DNA from 3 places in the Lactobacillus sp. A27 genome. Region 2 is predicted to be linked to each of the others. Evidence: predicted binding sites of a transcription regulator. Region 2 holds the regulator's gene; each other region holds the start of a gene.
What was found. Region 2 encodes LexA, which represses DNA repair genes until DNA is damaged. Its sites were predicted from a motif close to CNAACANNTGTTNG; they were not measured.

Region 1: a site for LexA is predicted at 1,688-1,701, ahead of recA (recombinase RecA). Genes of this name have one in related genera too.
Region 3: a site for LexA is predicted at 3,002-3,015, ahead of uvrC (excinuclease ABC subunit UvrC). Genes of this name have one in related genera too.

What each region holds. Positions count from the first base shown of each region.
Region 1 covers NZ_JAEHNT010000032.1:42,596-49,567, forward strand. The annotation lists gene JEM49_RS04950 (helix-turn-helix domain-containing protein) at 1-1,003, shown strand, start outside; gene pgsA (CDP-diacylglycerol--glycerol-3-phosphate 3-phosphatidyltransferase) at 1,026-1,586, shown strand; gene recA (recombinase RecA) at 1,769-2,866, shown strand; gene rny (ribonuclease Y) at 2,984-4,615, shown strand; gene JEM49_RS04970 (glycosyltransferase family 4 protein) at 4,721-5,878, shown strand; gene JEM49_RS04975 (YigZ family protein) at 5,904-6,566, opposite strand; gene JEM49_RS04980 (DEAD/DEAH box helicase) at 6,611-6,972, shown strand, end outside.
Region 2 covers NZ_JAEHNT010000003.1:18,401-25,372, forward strand. The annotation lists gene ffh (signal recognition particle protein) at 1-1,162, shown strand, start outside; gene rpsP (30S ribosomal protein S16) at 1,252-1,524, shown strand; gene rimM (ribosome maturation factor RimM) at 1,594-2,109, shown strand; gene trmD (tRNA (guanosine(37)-N1)-methyltransferase TrmD) at 2,099-2,818, shown strand; gene rplS (50S ribosomal protein L19) at 2,931-3,278, shown strand; gene JEM49_RS00465 (uracil-DNA glycosylase) at 3,680-4,339, shown strand; gene JEM49_RS00470 (SGNH/GDSL hydrolase family protein) at 4,332-5,117, shown strand; gene lexA (transcriptional repressor LexA) at 5,146-5,772, opposite strand; gene JEM49_RS00480 (DUF896 domain-containing protein) at 5,924-6,187, shown strand; gene JEM49_RS00485 (YneF family protein) at 6,253-6,471, shown strand; gene JEM49_RS00490 (ABC transporter ATP-binding protein) at 6,555-6,972, shown strand, end outside.
Region 3 covers NZ_JAEHNT010000035.1:22,087-29,058, forward strand. The annotation lists partial or broken gene JEM49_RS05665 (NAD(P)-dependent oxidoreductase) at 1-723, shown strand, start outside; gene JEM49_RS05670 (APC family permease) at 787-2,172, opposite strand; gene JEM49_RS05675 (DedA family protein) at 2,273-2,884, opposite strand; gene uvrC (excinuclease ABC subunit UvrC) at 3,030-4,832, shown strand; gene obgE (GTPase ObgE) at 4,911-6,215, shown strand; gene JEM49_RS05690 (acyltransferase family protein) at 6,230-6,972, shown strand, end outside.

The DNA.
Region 1 (6,972 bases), on a different contig from region 2:
GGATGAATTTGATAAGCTTCCTGGTGACTTTTATGTTAGGGCATTTATTCGACAATACGCTCAAGTAGTTGGATTAGATGGGAAAGAATTACTCAGTGACTATCATGAGGATGTTCCAGAAGCGGATCCTGATGAATATGTAGAGAATTCAATTGATAATAAGAGCGAAGAGGTTCGTGAAACCACAAATAACAAGAAGAATTTGTGGAAGAATTACTTGCCAAGAATCGCAATCGCATTAGGTGTAATTATCGTAATCTTAGTTGTATACGTATTGTATGCACGTATTTCATCAAGTGGTCAGCATCATGATACTGATAACAGCGGCGTAACTGTATCATCACAGAAGACATCATCGTCATCTTCTAAGAAGACTAAGCCGGTTGCTGTAAATACAGTTAAGATTAAAAAGATTAATGACAATGAATACCGTGTCCTTGGTCTTAAGAGGAATCGTCGTTTAGTTGTTAAGGCAGGTTCAACTCAAAATACTTCTGCGGGAGTACAAATTAATGGCAATGCAAATAGCTGGCAAGGAACTTTAATTGCTAAGCAAAAGCATACCCTTACTTTACCTTCAAACGCTGAACGAGTTGTAATTACCTTGGGTAATGATAATGGTAGTTCGATTAAGATCGGTGGCAAGAAGGTTCCATACGTACCTAATAATAGCTACAGAACAATTACTTTGTTAATTGGAAAGGCTAAGAAGACTACTACTCATCATACTGATGACAATACTAGTCAAAATGGAACGACTAGCGATAATAATACTAATAACAGTAATACTACTACTCAAAATCAAACTCAGAGCAGCTCTACTACTAGACACAACACTCAAACTAGTCACCAACAATCATCAGCTGCTCAAAGCAGTCAAACAAGACAAAGTAGTCAAACACAACAATCATCAGCTACTCAATCATCAACAACCACTACGCAAAATAACAATGCCGGTGGAAATGATAATGGTGGCAGCGGTGATGAAAATAATGGTAATTAAAGCTTAGGAGAAAATAAGAAGAATGAATTTACCTAATAAACTTACTGTTTTTAGAATCTTTTTAATTCCAATATTTATGTTAATTATAATTTTCGGTGGGGATGCTCATACTGAAGCCGCTGGTTCAACTGTTGTTTGGAGCTGGGTAATTGCAGCTATTGTTTTTGCCGTAGCTTCAGCTACTGACTGGTTTGATGGTCATATTGCTCGTTCACGCAACATGGTTACCAACTTTGGTAAGTTTGCTGATCCTTTGGCAGACAAGATGTTGACTATGACTGCATTTATTTTCTTAGTTGAATTGAAGCTTGCTCCAGCTTGGGTTGTTGCAATCATTGTTTGTCGTGAATTAGCAGTTACTGGTTTGCGCTTGATTTTAGCTGAAAACAAGGGACAAGTTTTGGCAGCTAAAATGCCTGGTAAGATCAAGACTACTTGCCAAATGTTATCAATCATCTTCTTATTGATCGGTAACTTCTGGTATATCGGTACAATTTTACTTTACCTTGCATTGATCTTTACTATTTACTCAGGTTACGACTACTTCCACCAATCATGGGGCGTATTCAAAGGATCCATGTAAAATTAAAGATAAATTAAAAGAAGCATAAAATTGCTTCTTTTTTATTTTCTCAAAAAAAAATTACCTTTTTTTGCGTATTTAATAGTGTAGGCTAAATACTTTGAACGTTAGTTTGTATATTGCTTGCAAAGTAGATAATGATCAAAGTATAATTACTGAGTACAAAAATTTAGGAGGAAAACATGCCCAAAGATGAAAAAAAGGCTGCTTTAGATGCAGCGCTCAAGAAAATTGAAAAGAACTTTGGCAAAGGTGCTGTTATGCGTATGGGTGAGAAGGCCGATACTCAAATTTCAACAGTTCCAACAGGTTCACTTGCTTTAGATGCTGCTATTGGTGTTGGTGGCTATCCTCGGGGACGTATTATTGAAGTATATGGACCTGAATCATCTGGTAAGACTACTGTTGCTCTTCATGCAGTAGCTGAAGTGCAAAAACGTGGTGGTACAGCCGCATATATTGATGCTGAAAACGCAATGGATCCAGCATACGCTGAAGCTTTAGGTGTAGACATTGATTCACTTATTTTGTCTCAACCTAATACTGGTGAAGAAGGACTACAAATTGCTGATACTTTAATTTCTAGTGGTGCTATTGATATTGTGGTTGTCGACTCTGTTGCTGCTTTAGTTCCACGTGCAGAAATTGAAGGCGAAATGGGGGATGCCCATGTTGGTCTTCAAGCTAGATTAATGAGTCAAGCTTTGCGTAAGTTATCAGGAACAATTTCCAAGACTAAGACTATTGCAATTTTCATTAATCAGATTCGTGAAAAAGTTGGGGTTATGTTTGGTAACCCTGAAACTACACCTGGTGGTCGTGCCCTTAAGTTTTATTCAACTATTCGACTTGAAGTAAGAAGAGCAGAACAGATTAAGCAATCTGGTGATGTAATTGGTAACCGCGTCAAGATTAAAGTTGTAAAGAACAAGGTTGCCCCACCATTTAAGGTAGCAGAAGTAGATATCATGTATGGTAAAGGTATTTCTCAAAGTGGAGAATTACTTGATATGGCTGCTGACAAGGATATCATTGATAAGGCTGGATCATGGTATTCATATAAGAGCGATCGTATCGGCCAAGGACGAGAAAATGCTAAGAAATATCTTGAAGATCATCCAGATATTTATCAAGATATTCAACAACAAGTTCGTCAGGCATATGGTATTGATGAGAAGTCAGTAGCTGATCGTGAAGATCCTGAAAAAATAAAGGAAAAGCGTGAAGAGGCTCAAGCAGAGAAGTCTGCCGAAGCTAAAAAGACAACTGATGATAAATAAAAATGATTTTTACCTTGGAATTATGTTCCAAGGTTTTTTCTTGTGGATTGACATGGACCAACAGGTTCTTTATCATAAAAGTGGTGTGAATAATTCTAAAAAAAGGCGATAGTAATCATGAATACAATTATTATGATTCCCGTCGCAACTGCCATTGTTTCAATTTTGGTGGGTACAGTGATTGGCTATGCTATTCGTAAACATTCTTGGGAACAAAAAGCTCAGAATGCACAAAATGATGCTGATCATATTTTAGCCGATGCTCGAGCACAAGTAGCTGCGGTAGAAGCAGAGGTTAATGCACAAAAGCAAGCAGCAGAAGCTGTTAAGCAAAGTGCTGAAAATACTAAGAAAGAAAAAATTCTTGAAGCTCAAGAACAAATTCGTGATTATAAGCAAAAGACTGAAGACAAGTTAAATTTAAAAAAGGATGATTTAGCTCGTCAAGAAAATCGTTTAAAGCAACGTGAAGATACTTTAGATCACAAAAATTCTTTGTTAGATGAAAGAGAAGCTGGACTCACTCAAAAGGAAGATCAATTAAAGCAGCAAGATACTAGCTTAAAGGCAAAATTAACTGAAGCTGATGAATTAGTTGAAGCTAGACGGCAAAAGCTTTATGACGTAGCTAAGTTGGATAAAGAAGAAGCAAAAAAGATTGTGCTTAATAAATTATCTGATGAGCTTGTTAAAGAACGTGCCGAATTGATTAGAAATAGTAATGAAGAAGTTAAAGCGAAAGCTGATCATTATGCTAACCAAATTATAGTTGATGCAATTCAGAGTAGTGCAGCAGATACTGTAGCAGAAACCACCGTGTCTGTTGTTGATCTACCAAATGAAGAGATGAAGGGACGTATTATTGGACGTGAAGGTCGCAATATTCGTTCATTTGAAGCTTTAACTGGTATTGATTTAATTATTGATGATACACCAAAGGTTGTAACTTTGAGTGGCTTCGATCCAATTAGACGTGAAATTGCGAAGAGAGCAATGGAACGTTTGATTAAGGATGGGAGAATTCATCCAGCTAGAATTGAGGAAATGGTTGATAAAGCTCGTAAAGAAGTTAATGACGATATTTATGAAGCTGGTGAAAGTGCCTTAATGGAACTTGGAATTCACCGTATGAATCCAGAACTCGTTAAGACGCTTGGACGACTCAAGTATCGTACTTCATATGGGCAAAATGTCTTGTCACACTCAATTGAAGTTGGTAAATTAGCTGGTACTATGGCTGCCGAATTAGGTCTAGATGAAAAATTAGCAGTTCGCGCGGGATTATTACACGATATTGGTAAAGCCATCGATCATGATATTGAAGGTTCACACGTAGAAATTGGTGTAGAGTTGACCCGTAAATATCATGAATCCGATGTTGTAGTTAACGCGATTGCTGCACACCATGGTGATGTGCCTAAGTTATCGTTTATTGCTGAACTTGTAGTTGCAGCAGATACGATTTCTTCAGCTCGACCAGGTGCAAGAAGTGAGAGTCTAGAAAATTACATCAGGCGTTTGACCGAATTAGAAAAGATAGCTAAGAGCTATCAAGGTGTCAAGCAGGCTTATGCCATTCAAGCGGGACGTGAGGTTCGCGTGATGGTAGAACCTGATGAAATTTCAGATGATCGTACAGTTATTTTGGCACGGGATATTCGTAATCAGGTTGAAAAAGAACTTGATTATCCTGGTAATATTAAAATTACTGTTATCCGTGAAAAACGAGTTGTAGCGATCGCTAAATAAATTTAAAAAGGTTTGAAATTAAAAGTTTCAAACCTTTTTTGTTATTTGTGCAAAACCGACTCTACTTGTATAATTAGAACGAGTAAATAAGGAAAGTAGCCAAATATGTTTAAAATCATTGTTGAATTATTTTTATTGGTAATTATCTCGGCGGCTATTACGCCGTTTATTCGGCGTTTGGCTTTCGTATTGGGAGCTGTTGATAATCCTAATGCACGTAGGGTTAATAAGAAGCCAATGCCTACTATCGGGGGATTAGGAATTTTCGTTACTTTTAATATCGGTGCATTTGTACTGTTACGAGAGCAATTTCCTACCCATGAAATCTTTTCGATTTTATTAGCTTCAAGTGTAATTGTGTTGACGGGATTGATAGATGATATTCTTGAATTAAAGCCTAGACAAAAAATGTTCGGCATTTTTATTGCCTCATTGATCATTTATTTCTTGGCAGGTATTCGAATGAATGTCTTAAAAATTCCTTTTGTCACGCACGAAGTTAATATTGGTTGGTGGAGTTTTCCAATTACCATTTTTTGGATATTAGCTTTAACTAATGCAGTCAATTTGATTGATGGACTGGATGGGCTAGCAGATGGGGTATCAATGATTTCTCTAACGACCATGGGAATCGTAGGATATTTCTTTTTACACACGCATCAGCTATATGTGCCTATAGCTTGTTTTATGTTAGCCGCATGTTTATTAGGTTTTTTACCATATAATTTCCATCCAGCTAAGATCTTTTTAGGAGATACAGGTGCATTATATATTGGATTTATGATTGCGGTTCTTTCACTGAAAGGTTTAAAGAATGTAACTTTTATTTCTTTATTAGTACCGATCATAATTTTAGGTGTGCCAATCACCGATACGGTTTATGCCATGATTCGGAGAAAATTAAATAAAAAACCTATCTCAGAGGCGGATAAACACCACTTGCACCACCAATTGATGAGAATGGGATTAACTCATAGACAAACGGTTTTAACGATCTATGCATTGTCTTTGGTCTTTTCTTTCATCTCATTATTATTCTTGCTTTCTCCGGCTTGGGGAACATGGTTATTAATTCTGGGATTGTTGGTTGCACTTGAATATTTTGTGGAATCAATCGGCTTGTTGGGTGAAAAGTATCATCCATTAATGCATGTTATCCAGAAAATCATTAATCAAAAAAGCAAAACTGATCCTACAGTTGAAGTTTGGCATTTGGGCGACGAGAAGCCTGACCAATTAAAAAATAAAAAGAATACAAAATAAAGAGTTTGGTTATTAGCCAAACTCTTTATTGTTCATGATAATTATTTTGTTCAACTGGAAGTTCGTTGTAGCGTTTTTCACCATTAGTGAAACTGATTTGACCAGCCAAAAGGTTGGTCAAATCTTTTTTTGTTTGTTCTTGATCATCTATATCTAAAAAAATATGAATTTTGATATCTACACCGTATTCAGTATCAGCTATGAAGACTTTATTCGTCTTAAGGTAATGATCAACTTCATCAAACCGATTATAAGGCACGCTGAAAATAAGTTCTTGTTGCAGGACACGTTTAACCACGCCAATTTTTTCTACAGCGTTGGTTACGCTATTGGAATAAGCCCGAATTAAGCCACCTGCACCGAGCTTAATGCCACCGAAATATCTGGTTACAACGACAGTGATATTTTTTAAGTTCATTAATTGCAGCGCTTTTAATTCGGGGATGCCAGCTGTGCCTGAAGGTTCACCGTTATCACTTGCTTTTACTTGATCATCATTTAAACCGATAGTATAGGCAAATGTGTTGTGGGTAGCGTCACGATATTTCTTTGAAATTTCCTGGATGAATTCATTTGCTTCATCTGTAGTAGTGGTTCGTGCCATGTTAGCAATAAATTTACTCTTTTTGATTACTAGTTCAGCAGCGCCATTTTCTTTAATAGTTAAAAAATTTTCTTCTTTTGACAAAAAAATCGCCTCTTTTTGCGTAATAGATAATAGAGGTGAAAAATATGGAAGATTTAACTCTATTATCGGGTCGTCAATGGATTGTTAATCAAAAGGATTCTAGCACACTTGAAGATTGTAGCAAAGTTCCGGTAATTGAAAATGGGTTGTGCAACCGATGTGGCAGTAAAGTCGAATGTAAATTACCAAGTGGCAAATTATACTGCCGTGCTTGTATTGGTTTAGGAAGAGCAAATGAGGGAGATGTTTTGGTTCACTGTCAAAATGCGAGCCAATTTTCAAAGTTACCGAATGGTGGAATGACTTGGAATGGGCAGCTGACTACGTTGCAACAAAAAATTTCAGATAATTTAGTTTTAAATTTTAAACAAAAGAAAAGCAGCTTAGTTCATGCGGTAACTGGTGC
Region 2 (6,972 bases):
AGCAGTTCCTTTAAACAAGTCTAAGCATATTCCAACTATTATTATGATGGTTGGTTTGCAAGGTACTGGTAAGACTACCACTGTTGGTAAATTAGCATATCATTTACAAAAGACGCAAAAGGCTCGTCCACTTTTGATTGCTGGAGATATTTATCGTCCTGCCGCTGTTGACCAATTAAAGCAAATTGGTGAACAATTAAAGGTGCCTGTCTTTAGCGAAGATGGTGAAAAAGATGTTGCTAAGATTGTACAGGATGGTTTAGCTGAAGCTGATAAAAACAAGAATGATTATGTTTTAATCGATACTGCCGGTCGTTTAGAAATAGACGAACCATTAATGGAAGAATTGGAACGTGTTAAGAAAGTTGCACAGCCAGATAACATCCTTTTAGTAGTTGATGCCATGACTGGTCAAGCAGCTACAGACGTTGCTAAAGGCTTTGATGAGCGACTTGATGTTACCGGAGTAATTTTAACTAAGTTAGACGGTGATACTCGTGGTGGTGCTGCACTTTCAATTCGTGCAGTTACTGGTAAGCCAATTCTATTTACTGGTCAAGGTGAAAAACTAAGTGATTTGGATGTCTTCCACCCAGATCGAATGGCTTCCAGAATTCTTGGGATGGGTGATATGCTTTCCTTAATTGAGAAGGCACAACAAGATTACGATGCCAAGGAAGCTGAAAAAGTCGCTGAAAAGATGCGAGAAAACACTTTTGACTTCAATGACTTTGTTGATCAAATGAAGCAAGTGCAAAAAATGGGCCCGCTTGATCAAATTATGAAGATGATTCCTGGGATGGCAAATAATCCACAGTTGAAGAACTTAAATGTTGATCAAAAGCAAATTGATCATACAATTGCCATTGTTTATTCAATGACTGAAGCAGAACGTGAGGATCCAGATTTGTTGAATCCAAGTCGCAGAAGAAGAATTGCTGCCGGTTCTGGTCGCCCCGTTGTCGAAGTTAACCGTATGATTAAACAATTTAAACAAATGCGGGAAATGATGAGCAAGATGACTAGGGGCAATATGAAGGGATTAAGCAACTTGCCAGGGATGGATTCACCAATGGCCAAGATGGCTATGCGTCGTTTAAATAAGAACTTTAAGAAGAACAAAAAGAAGCGTATGCGTAAGATTAAGAGATTCCATTCTTAAAAAAATAAAGGTGTTAAGGAAAAACACTTTACACCCATTTGTTTTGGTGGTATATTATTAATCGTTAAGTTTTAGGAGGAAATTAATTTATGTCAGTTAAAATTCGTATGCACCGTGCTGGTGCCAAGAGAAAGCCATTCTACAGAATCGTTGTTGCAGACTCACGTATGCCACGTGATGGTCGTTTCATCGAACAAGTTGGTTACTACAACCCAGTTTCACAACCAAAGGAATTGAAGCTTGATGAAGACAAGATCTTTGATTGGTTACAAAAGGGTGCACAACCTTCAGACACTGTTAGATCACTTCTTTCAGGTGCTGGCTTGATGGCTAAGTTGCACGATGCAAAATACAACAAGTAATTTTGCGATTATTTAAAAGCTTGATGCCAAGTGCTTCAAGCTTTTTTTATTACTTAAAAAGGAGCATGCATGGAATATTTTGACGTTGCACGAATTTTAACAACTCATGGATTGAATGGTGAAGTCAAAGTTAACGTGATTACGGACTTCCCAGAAGAGCGTTTTGCTGAAGGGATGCATTTATCACTTAGAAGCGATACTAAACGTGTATTGACTATTGAAAAAAGCCGTCCATTTAAACAATTTTGGTTAATTCAATTTAAAGAAATTACAGATATTGATCAAGCAGAAAAATTACGAGGCCAAATCCTGGTAGTAAGCGAAGAAGATCGTGGCGAATTACCTGCCGGTGTTTATTATTATAAAGACATCTTTGATTGCGATGTGATTGATGAAGAAACTGGTAAAAATATCGGTAAAATCGTTGATATCCAATCTCCAGGTGCAAATGATATTTGGCTTGTACGTGAAGATAGTGGCAAGGAATATTGGATTCCAAACATTGCCGATGTTGTTAAAAAAGTTGATGTAGCTGCCAAAAAAGTTTATGTAGAATTAATGGAGGGGTTACGAGATGAAGATTAATGTATTGACGCTTTTTCCCGACATGTTTACACCTTTGAAAGTATCGATGTTAGGACGTGGTTTAGAAGATGGTAAGTGGGATCTCAATTTAGTTAATTTCCGTGATTTCACAACAGATGTACATCACCACGTAGATGATACTCCTTATGGCGGCGGCGCTGGTATGGTACTCCAAATCATGCCAATTAAAAAAGCACTTAATTCTTTATCTTCTAGTGGTAAAGTTATTATTACCGCTCCACAAGGAAAAACTTTTAATGAACAAATGGCACAAGACTGGGCAAAAGAAGATGAATTAACTTTTATTTGTGGTCACTATGAAGGCTTTGATCAAAGAGTCTATGACTTAGCCGATGAAACTGTTTCAATTGGAGATTATGTGCTAACTGGTGGGGAATTACCAACTATGAGTATGATTGATGCTACTGTTCGACTTTTGCCTGGTATTTTAGGTAACGCTGCTAGTCCAGTAGAAGAAAGCTTTTCACATGGCTTATTAGAATATCCGCAATATACTCGCCCAGCTGATTTTGAAGGTCAAAAAGTGCCTGAAGTATTAACTAGTGGCAATCACCAAAAAATAGCTGAGTGGCGACACAAAGAAGCGCTTAAAGCAACTTATCTTCATCGTCCTGATATGTTAAAAGATCGTCAGTTGACTATTGAAGAAAAGAAAATGCTAGAAGAAATCAAGTCAGAGCTTGATTAAGCTGGCTTGATTTGTTAAACTATTCATCGTGGCAAATGTCACTAATTAAAGTTATGGGTGTTCCGCTGACGCTGGTGCGTGGATGAATGCCGAAGAAGGAGAAAAATATATTATGGATCCATTAATTCAAGAATTGACTAAAGAACAAATTCGTGACGATATTCCTGCTTTCCGTGCAGGTGATACTGTTACTGTTCACGTACGTGTTGTTGAAGGTACTCACGAACGTATTCAGTTGTTCGAAGGTGTTGTAATTAAGAAGAAGGGTACTGGCATCGGTGCTACTTACACTGTTCGTAAGATTGCTTCAGGTGTTGGTGTTGAAAGAACCTTCCCAGTTAACGACCCACGTGTTGCTAAGGTTGAAGTTAAGCGTCATGGTCGTGTGCGTCGTGCTAAGCTTTACTACTTACGTGAACGTCACGGTAAGTCAGCAAGAATTGCTGAAGCACGTCGTTAATCATAACGTCGATATAGAAAAGCTAGTTCCAAACGGAACTAGCTTTTTTGTTTTGATAAATATTTTTAAAATAATTCATATATAATCGATAATTATTTAATAATATATTAATAGTTTGTGAATAATAATATCGTGGAACTCATGTGAAACCGCAAAGTAAAATCACAAAGTCACTCTAATATACAGTAATAACATTGATAATATACTAAATCTGAATTGTGAAGTAAATTTCACAAGCAGAGATATTGAGTGTGGAATTAAAGCGAAAGCCGCCATTTATCCACAATGGCGGCTTTTAATTGATATTAAATTGATTACATTATACTATATTTAATTTAGATGTAAAATAATTTTGACTAATATTATAATTAATATATCAGAAATAGAAACAGGTGAGATGATTGAATTATCCTAAAGAATTACTGGCAGAAGTAAAAGAGAGATCAAAGGGCATGCGTTTAGAAGGAATTAATTCAGGAAGTGGCCCAATACATCCCTTGCTAATGATCGTAGGCGAAGCGCCAGGACGCAATGAAATCGTTAATAATATTCCATTTAGTGGTGACGCCGGAAAGGAACTGGATAAATCACTAAAGCAAATTGGTTTATCACGAGATCAAGTTTATATTACTAGTGCTGTTCGTAGCCGCCCTTTTAGTGTGAAAAAAGTTTTTAGTAAACGAGAAAATAAAGAAGTAATTAAAAGACCAAATCGTAAACCTACTAAGAAAGAAGTGTTAGCACATGCTCCTTTTTTAGACTATGAAATGCATTACGCAGATCCACAAGTCATTGTTGCTTTAGGTAACACCGGATTAGAGCGACTGCTTGGCCCAGGTCATAAGATTTCTGCTGAACATGGTAAGGTTATTGAGAATACACCAATTCTTGAACTTAATGAAGCTAAAGATGGATATGTTTGGTCGAAAAAGAAATATACGGTTATTCCAGAATATCATCCTGCGGCTGTATTTTATAATCGTAAATTAAGTGATGATATTGTAAAAGATTGGGAAGCGATAAAACCTTACATCGATAAAGAAAGAGAAAATAATGAGTAACGAAACTTTTTTAATCCCTATTAGACAAAATAATGATTTATCCGATATTGCTCTTAATGAGTTGCGAATGGATTTGGATGAGCATCCCTTGCACCAAAGAGCTTATGCAGAGCTAGCCTATTTACCGGGTAACAGCCGTAAATATAGTCTTAACAGTGTGAAAACAATTGATAGCCCATTAAGAAATAAAAAGATCTTATTTTTAGGTTCTTCTGTCACATTTGGTTTTGGTGCATTAGGGGAATCTTTTGTAGACTACTTATGGAAAAAAGATGGCATTGCTGCTATTAAAGATGCAGAAAATGGCACTACTTTGGTAGATCAAGATGCCAGTTATCATGGTGATTCTTATGTTGCTCGTTTTAAGGAAAATCTTAAAACACCAATTGATATGTTGGTTTTGCAACTTTCTACTAATGATGCGCGTACAAACCAGAAGCTGGGAGAAATTAGTCAAAATGACCATTTTGATGTAAAAACAATTATCGGTGCGATGGAATATATTATTAGTCAAGCTCTGACTACATGGCATTGTCCAATTTTGATCTATACAAATCCTTATTTTGAAAGTGATTTGTATAATCAGATGGTAAAAGCAACACATCAATTAGCTAAAAAATGGAATATTAAAGTTCTGGATTTATATAATGATCCGAATTTTAAAGACCAACCTGCTCTTTATATGGCAGACGAAATTCATCCGACCCGTGCAGGTTATTTAGAAAAATGGCTGCCAGTTTTTGAAAATAAATTAACTGAAATTTTGACGAAAAAATAAACCTAAGCTTTTTGCTTAGGTTTAAATATTAATCGATATTATTTCTGTAAAGGCCAACTACTTTACCTAAAATACTTACTTTGGATAAGATAATTGGTGCCATTGTATCGTTTTCTGGTTGTAAACGGTAGTGATCGTTCTCTTTATAAAAGCGTTTAACTGTAGCTTCATTTTCATCAGTCATGGCTACGACAATTTCGCCGTTATTAGCGGTATTTTGCTTTCTGACAATGACGCTGTCACCGTTTAAAATTCCCGCATTAATCATACTCTCACCGTGAACTTTTAACATGAAGAGTTCACCAGCATCGTTTTCAAGATCAGGTGGAAGTGGAAAATATTCATCTATGTCTTGAACTGCTAAGATAGGTTGACCAGCAGTGACCACACCAACAACTGGGATTTTCTTTGGCTTAATGCCCAATTCCTTTTTACCTTCATCGGTAATTTCAAGTGCACGAGGCTTAGTTGCATCCTTGATTAAAAGACCTTTGCGTTCTAAGCGGGCTAGATGACCGTGAACAGTAGATGTAGAAGAAAGTTTGACCGCAGCACAAATCTCTCGCACTGTTGGTGGAAAACCACGGCGTTCTACAGTATCATAAATATAACGTAAAATTTCTAGTTGTTTAGTATCGTTGTTTTTCTTAGACATAATTTTTCTCCGTTATTGTAAAAAAGATAATATTTATGATTATTTTAACAAATAAATAGCATAATCTCAAACAAATGTTCTATAAAAAGCATCTTTTTTTATTGTATAAAATACGGTAGACTAAAGATTGTTAATGTGAGGTGAATATAAAATGAATAAAGATGCAATGAGTAAAGAAGAAGAAAAAAAGGTAACTAATCGAATTAATGAACTTTACCATAAGAAAGAAAAGGAAGGCTTAACTCCCGAAGAGGAACAAGAACGTAAAGAACTTCACAAAAAATTCCTTGCCAACTTCAGAGCTGCATTTAAGCAAGACGTTGAAAATATGGTAATTATCGATAAAAATGGTAAAGAAGTAACCTCAGAAAGAGCAAAACGTGCTCAAAGAAGAAAAGGTCTTAGAAAAGATTAATTAAGCCTTTTAAAAAAGTGAAAAATTATGTAAGATATTATTGTTAGTTAGATGGAGGATATAATATGAATTTAGGTTTAGCAATATTTTTGATTATTATTGCACTTTTAGTTGGTGCAACAGCAGGTTTCTATGGTGCAAGAGCATACATGAAGAAGTATTTTAAGGAAAATCCTCCTATTAGTGAAGATATGATCGTTGCTATGATGTCTCAAATGGGACAAAAGCCTTCTAACAAGAAGGTTCATCAAGTAATGAACATGATGAAGCATCAACAAAAGTAATTATTAGATTATTTTGTGGTGTTAAGGCGAAGGATTATTCCTTCGTCTTTTTTGGTGTTCTTTTTAAAGAATGGAGTGAGTAAATGAACATATTTAAAAAATTGGGTTGGTTTTTTAAACAAGAAAGGAAACGTTATATTATCGGAATTACTTTTCTTGCTTTAACCTCTTTAGCCAACTTAATTCCGCCAAGAGTATTAGGACTGATGGCAGATCAGCTGGATCAAGGTCACATCTCATGGGGGCAATATGGGATGTTGATTCTAGCTGTGTTAGCTGCCGCCTTCGTTTTATATATTTTGCGCTACTTTTGGCGTAAGCAAATTTGGGGCGGGGCCGCAGAACTAGAACGACAAATGCGTTCTAAACTGTTCGACCACTTTATGATCATGGACAGAACATTTTATCAGCGCCACCGAACCGGTGACTTGATGGCCCATGCAACTAACGATGTGACTTCTATTCAAAACGTAGCCGGTGATGGCGTTTTAACTTTAGTTG
Region 3 (6,972 bases), on a different contig from region 2:
CATGTAGATACGGAATATGCAAAGGAAAACGAAATTGTAGTTTCAAATTGTCCTGAAAGTGTTCTGCGTCCAACTGCTGAATTAGCTCTAACAATGATTTTAGCTTCTGCACGTCGAATTCGTTACTATGATCATACTTTACGTGAAGGCGTATTTTTAAATGCTGATGAATATGATAATCAAGGCTATTCAATCGAAGGCAAAACCTTGGGAATTTTAGGCATGGGTAGAATCGGTCAGCAAGTTGCTCGTTTTGCTAAGGCATTGGGGATGAAGGTTATCTATCATAATCGTCATCAACTTGATGAAAAAATTGAAGCAGAACTTGATGCTAAGTATGTTGACTTTGATGAATTAATTAAGAATGCTGATTTCTTAAGTTTACATGCTCCTGCAACCGATGAAACTTACCACATTATTAATGCCGATGTGTTTAAACAAATGAAGGACACTGCATTTTTAATCAATATAGCTCGCGGTTCTTTAGTTGATAGTGACGCTTTGATTTCTGCTTTAAAGAATGATGAAATTGCTGGTGCAGCATTAGATGTCTTTGAAAATGAGCCACATCCTAGACAAGAATTAGTGGAGATGGACAATGTAATTATGACTCCACATGTTGGTTCAGCTACTCATGTTGCTAGATTTAATTTATCTAAAGAAGCAGCCAATAATGTTTTATCCTTCTTTAAGGATGGCAAAGCCATCAATCAAATTAATTAAAGACAATATAAAAAAACAGCAATTTTGAAATTGCTGTTTTTATTTTACATAATTTTGGGTATGTTAGTCGTGATCGAGTTGGCTGTGATGGTAGCCGTAGACAAAGTAAATAACAGTTCCAATTACTAGCCAAATGACAGCCATTAGATATACTTCAGAACTTAAATGACAAATCATAAAGATACAGATTAAACTAGAAATAATAGGTAAGTATGGATAACCTGGAACTTTGAAGCCATCGTTGGTAATATCTGTTCTTTTTCTTAGTTTTAAAATACCGAAAGATACTAACGTAAAGGCAAAAAGAGTACCGAAGTTAACCAAGTTAGCTAATTGATCTACTGAGAAGAATGCTGCACCAAGAGCAATAATAATAGTTACTACTACTAATGCGTTTTGAGGAGAATTGTGTTTTTTGTCTAACTTGCTGAAAGTAGTTGGAAGCAGGCCATCTCTAGCCATGGCATAAATTAAACGAGAACTTGAATAAATCATAGTCAACATCATAGTAGCCATTCCGAGCATTGCCCCAAATGACAGCAATTCTGCCACCCAATTTTGGTGAACGTATTGTAAAGCAAAAGCAACAGGGTTAGAAACGTTTAATTTGGTATAGTTAACCATTCCTGTTAAGACAATTGATACGCCAAAGTATAGCAGAGCCGCAATTGCTAAAGTACCAATAATTCCTAGTGGCATGTTTTTCTTAGGATTTTTAACTTCGGCAGCGGAAGAAGAAACTACATCGAATCCAAGAAAGGCAAAGAAAACCGTGGTTGCTCCCTTGATTACGCCTGAAAAATGATATGGCAAAAATGGATGATAATTTGCTGGTTTAATAAAGTGTAAGCCGGCAAAGATGAAAATTAAGATAATAGCAATTTTGATAAATACTGCTACGATATTGATCTTAATTGAATTTTTCATTCCTCGAGAAAGCAAAATACTGATCAAGAGAATGATTAAAACGGACACTAGGTCAAAATAAACACCATGACTTAGATCCATTGGCCCTGAAACGGCATGGGGAATTTTGAGGCCGAATGGACTAATAAAAGAGCTGAAATAAGAGGACCAACCAGCGGCTACTGTAGCTACAGAGAGCATGTATTCAAGAATTAAAGCCCAACCGATAATCCAGCCGGCAAATTCACCGTACACAATATTCCCGTATGAATAGGCACTACCAGCAACTGGAATAGCTGAAGCAAATTCGGCGTAACACATCCCTGCAAGCGCACAAACTATAGCAGCTACTACGAATGATAAACTTACACCTGGCCCGGCTAGGGTAGCGGCTACTGTTCCTGGTAAGATGAAAATCCCAGTACCAATTACAGCACCTACCCCGAGGGACATTAAGTCTACTGCATTCATTGTCTTGGCAAATTTAATATCTTTACCTAGATAATTTTGAATGCTTTGTTTTCTGAAAATATTAAATCTCATTACATCATCCCTTAAAATAAAGTTAGATTAATTTTACATTATATTTTTAATTTTTTGAAGAATAAAAAGCCCTATTTTGCAATAAATAGGACTTTTTGTGTTAATTCTTAATTTTTTGTTTGTACCACTTGAATGAAAAGCAGATCATTGTGACCACACTTAAGCCGGCAATGATTAAAGAGTATTCTTCAAAGATAGTAACAATAACTTGCCATTTTTCTCCCATGTATGAACCTAAAGCTACTAAAATTGTATTCCAGACTAGGCTTCCTAAGGTAGTGTAAATTAAGAACTTAGACATTTTTACTTTTGCGGTTCCTGCTGGAATAGAGATTAAGCTTCGTACGACAGGGATGCAGCGTCCGTAGAAAATAGCGCCTGTGCCATACTTATCAAACCAATTAATGGCCTTTTGTACATCTCCTCTTTTAAAGCCAAGCATTTTGAACGCTTTGTGATCTATGATGCGTTCTAAACGTTCTTCATTTAGGAACCAACCAACACCGTATAAAATTAAGGCTCCAAGTACTGCACCAATAGTAGAGGCAATAATTGTTCCCACAACTGTCATTTGTGAGTGGTGTGTAGCAAAGCCAGCGAAAGAAAGAATTACTTCGGAAGGAATTGGCGGAAAAACGTTTTCGATAGCAATTAGAAAACTGATGGCCATGTAGCCAAATTGGTTGATTAAGTCAAAAACAAAATTAGTCATCATGTATCCTCTATATTTCTATATCAATGTACATTTAATTTAGCAAATTTTGATATAAATAGCTATGGCTTGTGAGCAAAGTTAATATCTTCTTAAAAAAGCTGTGGTACACTATTACATACGAATTTTTGTTAGGATGAGAATAATGGCAACACAATTAATTGAAAATAAATTAAAACTTTTGCCAGAGAAACCGGGCTGTTATTTGATGAAAGATATTAATGGTACGGTTATTTATGTTGGCAAATCTAAAAATCTAAAAAATAGAGTACGTTCTTATTTTAAAAGCAAACAAGTAGGACGAAGGGCAGAACTTGTTCGTGAAATTAGAGATTATGACATCATTACTGTTTCTACAGACAAAGAAGCCTTTTTATTAGAAATTACTTTAATCAAGAAATACCAACCATATTACAATGTGCAATTAAAGCAAGGGACAGGCTATCCGTATATTGAAATTACACGGGAACATGATCCTCAGACACGTTTAACAAGTATTGTACGTAAAGATGGTGGCTACTATTTTGGGCCTTATCCCAATGTCTATGCTGCACAGGCTACCTTGAAGTTTATTCAAAAAGTTTTTCCATTAAGACGCTGTCATGGTTATCAAGGACGCCCATGTCTTTATTATCATATGGGGCAATGCTTAGGTGCTTGCTTTAAAAAGGTTCCTCAAAAGGAGTACGATGAGCAGATTAAAAAGATCAAACGTTTTTTGAATGGAGATATCGGTGCAGTTAAGCAAGATTTAACTCAAAAAATGGAGCAGGCTTCTGAACAGCTTGAATTTGAAAGAGCTGCGGAGATACGTGATCAGTTAAAATATATTGAAGAAACTGTTGAAAAGCAGAAAATTATTTCTAATGATAATACTCAACGTGATATTTTTAACTATTATGTTGATAAATCATGGATTTCTATTCAGATTTTCTTCTTGCGTCAGGCCAAATTATTGCGGCGTGAGACGCGCATGTTTCCATTGACTGACACCACTGATCCAGAAGACGCCTTTACTTCTTTTATTGTGCAATTTTATGGTCAAAAAAACCGTGTTCTTCCTAAAGAAGTATTGATTCCAGCAGGATTTGATAATGCTACTTTAGCAGAGGTTTTAACAGTACCGGTTAGAACTCCTCAGCGTGGTCAAAAGAAGTCCTTGCTTGATATGGCTAAAGACAATGCTAAGTTGAAGTTAGACGATAAGTTTAGATTATTAGAACTAGGCAACCGTAAGACCAAAGGTGCCCAAAAAGAAATCTTCGATGCACTAGGCTTGCCATATGGCCACATTATTGAAAGTTTTGACCACTCGCACATTCAAGGAGCAGATCCAGTTTCTGCTTTAGTAGTATTCAAAGATGGAGAACCTGATAAAACGGCTTACCGTAAATATAAGTTAAAAGGCGAAGTTGAACATCAAAACGGAGGCGATGAAGTTCGCAATACCCGTGAAGTTGTTCGCCGTCGATATGGTCGTTTATTGCGCGAACATAAGAAGATGCCAGATTTGATTTTGATGGACGGTGGTCAAATTCAGGTTGATGCTTGTGAGGATGTTTTGCGTAATGAGCTTAATTTAAATATTCCGGTAGCGGGTATGGTAAAGGATGACAAACATCGGACTAACCATTTGCTGTTTGGTGATCCGATTAACGGCGTGCCATTAAAACTAATACCGTTGAATCCAAAATCTGAAGGCTTTTATTTAATGACTCGAATTCAGGATGAAGTTCACCGTTTTGCCATCACTTTTCACCGTAGAAGACATGCTAAAAATGCTTTATCTAGCCGGTTAGATTCAATTAAGGGAATTGGACCCAAGAGCCGGAATAAGTTATTGCGCAAGTTTGGTTCCTTGAAGAAAATTAAAGAAGCATCAGTGGATGATTTGCGTGCAGCAGGGTTGACATTACCCCAAGCACAAACTGTAAAATTAATGTTGTAAAACCCAGAATTCGCGCTGTTGAGCGTATTTGTGTGGTATAGTATAAAAGTTAGATTGAGACGGAAGGAAGAGATAAACATGCCTACATTTGTTGATCAGACTAAAATTGAAGTCCAAGCCGGAAAAGGCGGCGATGGCATGGTGGCTTTCCGCCATGAAAAATATGTTCCAAATGGCGGACCAGCAGGCGGTGATGGCGGCCGCGGCGGCAGCATTATTTTTGTTGCAGATAGTGGTTTGCGTACTTTAATGGATTTCCGTTACCGACGCAAGTTTAAAGCCGATAGTGGTGAAAATGGTCGAATAAAATCCCAATATGGTCGTGCAGCTAAGGACCTCTACTTGAAGGTACCTGTGGGGACAACCGTTTATGATTTTAATACTGGTGAATTAATTGGCGACCTAGTTGAAAAGGGCCAAGAGTTAGTAGTAGCAAAAGGCGGCCGCGGTGGCCGTGGTAATATTCACTTTGCTACGAGTGTAAATACCGCTCCTGAAATTGCAGAAAATGGTGAACCTGGTGAAGACAGAGTTTTACGTCTTGAGTTAAAGCTCTTGGCTGATGTTGGTTTAGTAGGATTCCCATCAGTGGGTAAATCTACTTTATTGTCAGTAACCACTAAGGCTAAGCCAAAGATTGCAGCCTACCAATTTACTACTTTAACTCCTAACTTGGGAATGGTAATTCTACCAGATGGTCGTGACTTTTCAATGGCCGATTTGCCAGGTTTAATTGAAGGAGCTAGCCAAGGCGTAGGACTTGGTATTCAATTTTTGCGTCACGTTGAAAGAACTAAGGTAATTTTGCACTTAGTGTCAATGGACCCTAATAATGGTCGTGAAGCAATTGAAGACTATCACACCATCAAAAACGAGCTGAAAAATTACGAAACAGATTTATCCAAAAAACGAGAACTAATTGTTGCCTCTCAAATGGATATTCCTGGTGCGGAAGAAAAGCTTGCCGCATTTAAGAAGGCGTTAAAAGAAGAGGAAAACAATGAACCTGTTTATGAAATTTCCAGTGTAACTCATAAAGGTGTCAATAAGCTTATGAATGATACTGCAACGCTTGTTGAAGAAGTAGAAAAAGAGCGTGCAGAAGAAGAGCCTAAGGTTGTACAAAAGACCAAGGAATACAAGTATCAGGCACCACAAAAGAATGAATTTACTATTGAAAAAGTTGGAGAACACGAATTTGTTGTTAAGGGCGAACAGTTAGAAAGATTAGTTCAAATGACTAACTTGGATCACCAAGACGGAATTATGCGCTTAGCAAGACGTCTTAAGAGATTAGGCGTTGATGATGCATTGCGTGAAAAGGGAGCAGTTAATGGTGACGATGTCGCCATCGGCAAATTTGTCTTTGAATTCGTACAATAAGGGTAGAAATGAATATGAGAAGAAATCGGTTTATTACAGGATATTCTGGACTTAGAACATTAGCAGTTATAGGAGTAATACTTTATCACTTTGATCCTAATTCTTTTATCGGCGGGTATCTAGGAGTGCCGATTTTTTTCGTTTTGTCAGGCTATTTAGTGACCGATCATATGCTTAATTCATATGATCAAACTGGTTCTTATAACAATCGCCATTTTTATTTGAATAGAATTAAGAGACTTTATCCGCAATTAATTGCAGTATTATGGATAAGCGCAACATATATTTTTCTTTTTCAAAGGAATTTATTAGCTAAACTAAATCAAATTGTTTTTGCTAATTTGCTAAATGTCTTTAATTTTTGGCAAATAAATAATGGTCAAAGCTATTTTGAACGTTTTGCCAATAATGAATCGCCGTTTACGAACTTGTGGACGATGTCCATCGAAGGACAATTTTATATAATATGGCCGTTAGTCATCTTTTTGTTAGTCAAATTAGTTAAAAAGAAGAAACGAATTTTTTACTTCTTATTAGCGCTATCTTTTTTGTCAGCATTAGAAATGGCAATATTATATTTAACTAAAACTGACATTAATCGAATTTATTACGGAACAGATACTCGATTTTTCTCATTAGGATTGGGAGCCGCTTTAGCTGTTATTTGGCCGGTAGAGGTGTTAAATCCAGAAGTGCCAAAGCAAGATAGAATCATATTAGACTTAGTAGGTCTTGTTTCCTTTATTTTGCTTTTGGT